Linked DNA regions of Haloactinomyces albus. The protein of the gene in region 2 interacts with the protein of the main gene of each other region in a pairwise test. Links are inferred from orthologs where the notes say so. Each region holds a gene or a part of one and is shown on either strand. Other genes may lie near its edges.

The links.
Region 1: the proteins of JOF55_RS13495 (region 2) and rlmB interact in binary tests that used the Escherichia coli proteins (3 or more experiments, as listed by UniProt). The link is inferred for Haloactinomyces albus from one-to-one orthologs.

Annotation. Positions count from the first base shown.
Region 1 is NZ_JAVDXW010000001.1:1,932,780-1,936,275, forward strand. Bases 166-3,061 are described here. They hold rlmB (23S rRNA (guanosine(2251)-2'-O)-methyltransferase RlmB), read right to left. Parts: upstream 2,146-3,061; coding sequence 1,186-2,145; downstream 166-1,185. Other genes in these bases: JOF55_RS09065 (metal ABC transporter permease), read left to right, coding at 166-669; JOF55_RS09070 (putative quinol monooxygenase), read right to left, coding at 766-1,098; cysS (cysteine--tRNA ligase), read right to left, coding at 2,149-3,061. Also shown: more of JOF55_RS09065, read left to right, coding at 1-165; more of cysS, read right to left, coding at 3,062-3,496. UniProt on the Escherichia coli protein: Specifically methylates the ribose of guanosine 2251 in 23S rRNA.
Region 2 is NZ_JAVDXW010000001.1:2,846,633-2,850,225, reverse strand. Bases 134-3,126 are described here. They hold JOF55_RS13495 (NAD(P)H-hydrate dehydratase), read right to left. Parts: upstream 2,409-3,126; coding sequence 858-2,408; downstream 134-857. Other genes in these bases: glmS (glutamine--fructose-6-phosphate transaminase (isomerizing)), read right to left, coding at 2,551-3,126; alr (alanine racemase), read right to left, coding at 134-733. Also shown: more of alr, read right to left, coding at 1-133; more of glmS, read right to left, coding at 3,127-3,593. UniProt on the Escherichia coli protein: Bifunctional enzyme that catalyzes the epimerization of the S- and R-forms of NAD(P)HX and the dehydration of the S-form of NAD(P)HX at the expense of ADP, which is converted to AMP.

The sequences.
Region 1 (3,496 bases), 910 kb from region 2 along the record:
GGCGTCGGTGTCGGGGCGGGGGCACTGGTGGGAGCGATCGTGGCAGCGCTCCTGCTGGGGCTGCTCGGCCAGCACAGCACCGAACGGGACTCGGTGATCGGTGCGATCCTGTCGTTCGGGCTCGGTATCGGTGTGCTGCTGCTGTGGATGAACCCGGAGCGCACCGCGAACAAGTTCAGTCTGCTGGTGGGGCAGATCGTCGGCGTCGACTCGGCGGACGTGCTCCTGCTGACCGTGTGCGCGGCGCTGGTGCTCGTGGCGATGATGTTCCTCTACCGGCCGCTGCTGTTCGCCAGCGTCGACCCGGACGTCGCAGCGGCTCGCGGCGTGCCCGCCCGCATCCTGGCGCCGGTGTTTTCCCTGCTGGTCGGTGTGGCGACCGCACTGGGCGTCCATGTCGTCGGTGCCTTGCTGGTCATGGCGCTGATGGTGACTCCGGGAGCAGCCGCGGCCAGGGTGACGGCGAACCCGGTCGCGGCGACGGTGCTGGCGGTGGTCTTCGCCGAGACCGCCGTGCTGGGCGGGATCGTGCTGTCCTTGGCACCGGGAGTGCCGGTGAGTGCTTTCGTCACGATCATCTCGTTCGTCATCTACCTGGTGTGCCGCGGAATCGGCTCGGTCCGCCTTCGGCACTTCAGCCACCGGGAGCCGGTGGCTGCCACAGAGTGACGGAATCGGGCTCCGGCCGCGGACAACGGGAAGCACGGGAGCGGAAACGGCCCCGGTGAGTGGTTCGCCGGTCGGCGAACCACTCACCGGGAGAGGTCAGCTCTGCCGGGGAACCGCCATCTCACCGAGTTCGGACCAGTCATCCTGCGGGACGGTCGTGTTGACGACCCGCGGTGTCTCGGCAAGGTGCGGCGGCAGCGTCCGCTGGGCCTCCTTGAAATGATCGGACTGCACGTGCGCAGCCCCGGCCTCCTCATCGCGGAACGCCTCGACCAGCACGTACTCCGTCGAGTCCGTGACGCTGCGGGACCACTCGAACCACAGGCATCCCGGCTCGCTGCGGGTGGCCCGCGTGAACTCGTCGGCGATCTCGATCCACCGGTCGGCGTACTCGGGCAGCACGCGGAACTTCGCCGTAATGAAAATCATGGTTCCCTCCCGGTCGGTTGATCCTGTCCGGCCCCCGGAGCACCGTACTCCCACGATCTTTTCGTGAGAGCCGGCCTTCCGCGAGAGTCAGCGCAGACGACGTCTGCGGGCCACCTCGGAGAGCACCACCCCTGCGGCGACCGACGCGTTCAGCGACTCGACGCCCCCGGCCATCGGGATGGACACCGCCTGATCACAGGTCTGGCGAACCAGCCGAGACAGTCCGCGCCCTTCGGATCCGACCACGACCACCAGTGGCTCGGTGGCGAGTTCGAGATCGTCGGAATCGACGTCGGAATCCGCATCCAACCCGACAACCATCAGGCCTTGCGACTTCAGGTCCTTCAGCGAGCGGTTCAGATTGGTGGCCCTGGCCACCGGAATCCTGGCCGCGGCACCGGCACTCGTGCGCCAGGCGACCGCCGTCATTCCGGCGCTGCGACGCTGCGGAAGCAGCACACCATGGGCTCCGAAAGCCGCCGCGGAGCGCACCACCGCACCGAGATTGCGCGGGTCCGTCACCCCGTCGAGCGCCACCAGCAGCGGCGTCGTCCCGGAATTGTGGGCCTTGGTGAGCACGTCCTCCGGATGCGCGTAGTCGTACGGCGGCACCTGTAGCGCCATCCCCTGGTGCAGGGCCCCACCGGTCATCCGGTCGAGTTCACCACGCTGTACTTCCACCACGGAGATCCCGCGGTCGGCCGCCCGCTCGACGGCCTCGGTCACACGCTCGTCGGTGTCGATGCCCAACGCCACGTACAGTCCGGTGGCGGGAACACCCGCCCGGATGCACTCGGTGACCGGGTTGCGTCCGGCCACCAACTCGGGTGCGGTCTCGGCGGCCTTGCGGCGTTTCTGCTGCTGTTGCTCGGTCTGCTTCCGCGCGTCGGCGCGCTTCTTGGCGGGATGGGTGACCCGGTTCTCCGCCTTCGGCGTGGGACCCTTGCCCTGCAGCCCCTTGCGCCGCTGACCGCCGGAACCGACCACCATGCCCTTCTTGGTGCCCTGTTTACGCACCGCTCCACGGCGCTTGTCGTTGCCCGCCACGTGCTATCCGTCCTTCAATGTCCACATCGGACCGTCAGGGGTGTCCTCGACGGTGACGCCGGCGTCCTGGAGCCGATCCCGCACCAGGTCCGCGGTGGCGAAGTCACGTTCGGCGCGGGCCTTCTGGCGCTGTTCCAGCAGATTGTCCACCAGGTGTGCCAACGCGTGGTGAGCCGTGTCTCCGGCGGCAGCCTCGTCGGCCCACTGCTCGGACAACGGGTCCAGCCCGAACACGTCGGTCATCGTGCGTACCGACGCCGCCGCTCCCCGCGCGGTCGCATCGTCACCCTCGTCCAGTGCCGTGTTGCCCTCGCGCAGCACGTTGTGCACGGCGGCGATGGCCTGCGGCGTGGACAGGTCGTCGTCCATCGCCGCAGCGAACTCCTGGCACACCGTCCCATATCCGAGACTGCCGGTGCGCTGTACCACGCGCCGGAGGAACGACTCGATGCGCCGGTAGGTCGCGCTCGCCTCGTCCATCCCCGCGTCGGAGAACTCCACCGTGGACCGGTAGTGCGGGGTGACCAGGTAGTACCGCAACTCGACAGGGCGGATCCGCTGCAGCAGCGACTCGATCAGCAGGGTGTTGCCCAGTGACTTCGACATCTTCTCGCCACTGGCCGTCACCCAGGCGTTGTGCATCCAGTACTGCGCGAAACCGTCGCCCGCCGCAACCGACTGGGCACGTTCGTTCTCGTGGTGCGGGAACACCAGGTCCAGCCCGCCCCCGTGGATATCGAACTCGCTGCCCAGGTAAGTGGTGGCCATCGCCGAGCACTCCAGATGCCAGCCCGGCCTACCCGCGCCCCACGGGGTTGGCCAACTCGGCTCGCCCGGTTTGGCCGCCTTCCACAACGTGAAGTCACGCGGGTCCCGCTTGCCTGCCACCGAGCTTTCGCCCTCCTGCACCTCGTCGGGACGCTGACCGGACAGGCGCCCGTACTGCTCGGCGAACGAGGCGACCGAGAAGTACACATCGCCGCCTGCGGCGTAGGCGTGTCCCCGCCCGATCAACCGAGCGATCAGCTCGACCATCTGCGTGATGTGCCCGGTGGCGCGCGGCGTCGCCGACGGTGGCAGGCACCCCAGGCGGTCATAGGCGCGCTCGAACGCGCGCTCGTGGGTGGCGGCCCATTCCCACCAGGGTCGTCCGGCTTCGGCGGCCTTGGTGAGGATCTTGTCCTCGATGTCGGTGACATTGCGGACCAAGCGCACGTCATAGCCGCTGTGCTGCAGCCAGCGCCGGAGCACGTCGAAGTTCAGCCCACTGCGCACGTGGCCGACGTGCGGGGGACCCTGAACCGTGGCACCACAGACATAGATCGACGCCACGCCATCGCGGCGCGGGTGG
Region 2 (3,593 bases):
AACCGTGGTCTCCCGCCTGCGGGACCGGATCCAGACCGTAGACGGCAATCCCCGGCCGGACGAGATCGAAATGCAGATCGGGGCGGGTCAACACCGCCGCCGAGTTCGCCAGGTGGCGCAGCGGGCGCAGACCCGCCTGCTTGGCCTGTTCGTAGGCTCGCTCGAACCGGTCGGCCTGCATATCGATCGACGGATGACCGGGCTCGTCGGCGCAGGCAAGATGCGACCACACCGCGACCACCTCGACATTCCCCTCCGTCTGTGCCCGCGCGGCGCTGTCGACGAGGTCGGGCCACTGCTCGGCGGGACAACCGCTGCGGTTCAGTCCCGTGTCGATCTTGAGGTGCACCCGGGCGGTGCGGCCGAGACCGGAGGCTGCTGTCGCGATCCTGTGCAGGTCGGCCACGGTCGAGGCGGACACGTCGACGTCGGCGCCGATGACCGGGGTGATGTCCTCGTCCTGGGAGTACAGCCAGCACAGCAGCGGCGCATCGATGCCCGCTCGGCGCAGCTGCAGTGCCTCGGCGATGGAGGCCACGCCGAGCCACTCGGCACCGGAGTCCAGGGCGGCCCGCGCCACGGTCAGCGCCCCGTGCCCATAGCCATCGGATTTCACGATCGCCATCGTCCGTGCTCCGGAACGCCTCGCGTGCCCGGCGAGAACGGCGACATTATGACGTATCGCGCCGACGTCGATGCGCAGATCGGCACGATACGTGGACTGGTCGTTCATGGCACCGGCCATTTTCGCACAGCACCCCCGATCTCGCGCTTCCGCCGTGCGCACACCGTTACGATGCTCGGGTTACCGCGGGGTGGGTCCGATCCCTCCCGCGGGATCGAACTCTCGCTGAAGATCAACGGGCGTGCGCACGGACGGCACGGACGGCATCCGGCAGGGAAGCCAGCAGCGCCGACGCGCCGATGGGAGCACCCGCGCCCGGAGCACCGTCGAGCTCCGGGTCGGTGGCCGTACCGGGCGTGCCCGCCGCACCCGAGCCGCCGTATGCGGCGATCTCAGCGGCCAGCGAGTGCACATACGTGGCATATCCGCAGGCGAGCCACGGTTCGACACCACTTGCCAGCAGAGCGCCGATCAGACCGGTGAGGACGTCACCGGAACCGGCCGTCGAGGGCCAGGCGTGCCCCGAGGTGTTCACGAGTACCCGCCCGTCGGCAGCGGCGATCACGGTGCTGTTGCCCTTGAGCAGCAGCACGATGCCGTACCGCATCGCGACCTCGCGTGCGGCGGACACCCGGTCCGCGCCGAAGTCCCCGGCCAGCCGCGCGAACTCCCCGCTGTGCGGAGTCAGTACCAGCGGTGCGTCCGGGTCACGCGCGTCCCACAGGATCGAATCCTCGGCCAGCAACGTGATCGCATCGGCATCGGCACACACGGCACGCCCGGACTCCAGGATTTCCGCCATCACCGCACGGCCACTCGATCCGGTTCCGATCCCGGGCCCGACGGCCCAGGACTGCACCCGCCCGGAGTCGGCGACCGAACCGGTGGCCACCACCTCCGGCCAATGCGACCGCACCGCGTCGGCGGCAGGACCCGCATAGCGGACCATGCCGGAGGTCGCCTGCACCGCCGCGCCACCGGTCAGTACGGCCGCCCCGGGAAAGTTCGCAGAGCCCGCCGCGACACCGACCACGCCCTGGCTGTACTTGTCGTCCCTCGGCGCGGGGACCGGCCATCCCGCACCGACATCGGCGACATCCAGCAGCACGAACTCCGGCTCCTCCAGATACGGATCGAGGCCGATGTCGATCACTGCGACCGCTCCCGAATGCACCGGTCCCGCGCCGAGAACATGCGCGGGCTTGCGGCCACCGAAAGTCACGGTGACCTCGGCTCGGACCGCAGGACCGTCCGCCACCCCGGTGAGCGGGTCGACGCCGCTGGGCAGGTCGACGGCCACGATCGGAACGAGGATGCGCCGGACCAGCTCGGCAGCTCGCGGGCGGAGCGGGCCGCGCGCCGCCAACCCCACGATGCCGTCGATCACGACATCGGCGCGCTCCAACGCCGCCGAGGCCTGCGCACCGACGCCTGCGGTGTCGGCACCGGGGCCCTCGACGTCGACCGCCCGGCCACCGGCCCGACGAAACGCCGCCAGCCCGGCGGCATGCGTCTTGTCCGGAGCCAGCAGCAGGGCGGTCACCCCGACGCCCCGCTTGCGCAGGAATGCCCCGGCCCACAGCGCATCACCACCGTTGTTGCCCGCACCGACGAGCAGGGTGACGTGCCTGCCGGAAACGGCACCCGTGCACCGCCCGAGCAGGCGAGCGGTGTGCAGGGACACCGCATGGGCGGCACGCCGCATGACGGCAGGCTCGGCAGTGCGTTCGAAGAGCCGCTGCTCGGCAGCGCGCACCTGGTCCGGCGTCCACACTCCCCGCACGGGCTCTCCTCGCGTTCGACGTTGTGCACCTGGGCGAACAACCGCTCCGCCGAAGACGGCGCTGTCGCAGGGCGGCGGCGCCGTCACGGACAACGGCACCACGGACAATGCTGTGCACGTCCGGCGATGCCGACAACCGGCGTCACTCCACGGTGACCGACTTCGCCAGATTACGAGGTTTGTCGACGTCGTATCCGCGAGTGCGGGCGATCTCCGCGGACAACACCTGCAACGGCACCGTCGACACCAGCGGCTGCAGCAACGTCGGCACCGCCGGAATCTCGACGAGCTCGTCGGCGAACGGACGCACCGTCTCGTCGCCCTCCTCGGCGATCACGATGGTGCGCGCACCCCGCGCCTGGATCTCGCGGATGTTCGACAGCATCTTCGCGTGCAACTGGGCGCGCCCCTTCGCCGAGGGCATCATGACGACCACCGGCAGCCTGTCCTCGATCAGCGCGATCGGGCCGTGCTTGAGTTCCCCGGCGGCGAAGCCCTCGGCGTGCATGTAGGCGAGCTCCTTGAGCTTGAGCGCCCCCTCCAGCGCGATCGGATACCCGACGTGCCTGCCGAGGAACAGCACCGCCTTGGAGTCCGCCGTCTCGCGGCTGAGTTCCCGCACCTGCTCGACCGTCGCCAGCACCCGCCGAACCGCCTCGGGCATCGCCGCGAGCTCGGAGAACTCCCGCTCCACCTCGTCGGAGTACTTCGTGCCGCGCGCCTGCGCCAGGGCCAGCCCCACCAGGTAGTTCGCCGCGACCTGGGCGAGGAACGTCTTCGTCGCGGCCACTCCGATCTCCGGCCCCGCGTGGGTGTAGAGCACCGCGTCGGACTCGCGGGGAATCTGCGCACCGTTGGTGTTGCAGATCGCCAGCACCCGCGCATGCTGCGTACGCGCGTGCCGCACCGCCTCCAGGGTGTCGGCGGTCTCACCGGACTGCGAGATCGCCACGACCAGGGTGTCCCGTCCCAGCACCGGGTCGCGGTAGCGGAACTCGCTGGCCAGCTCGACCTCCACCGGCACCCGGCACCAGTGCTCGATGGCGTACTTGGCCAGCAGTCCGGAGTGGTACGCCGAACCACACGCGACGACGAAGACCTTGTCGATGTCGCGCAGGTCCTGCTCGGTCATGCGCTGCTCGTCGAGGACCACGCTGCCGCCCGAGAAGTGCCCGCGCAGGGTGT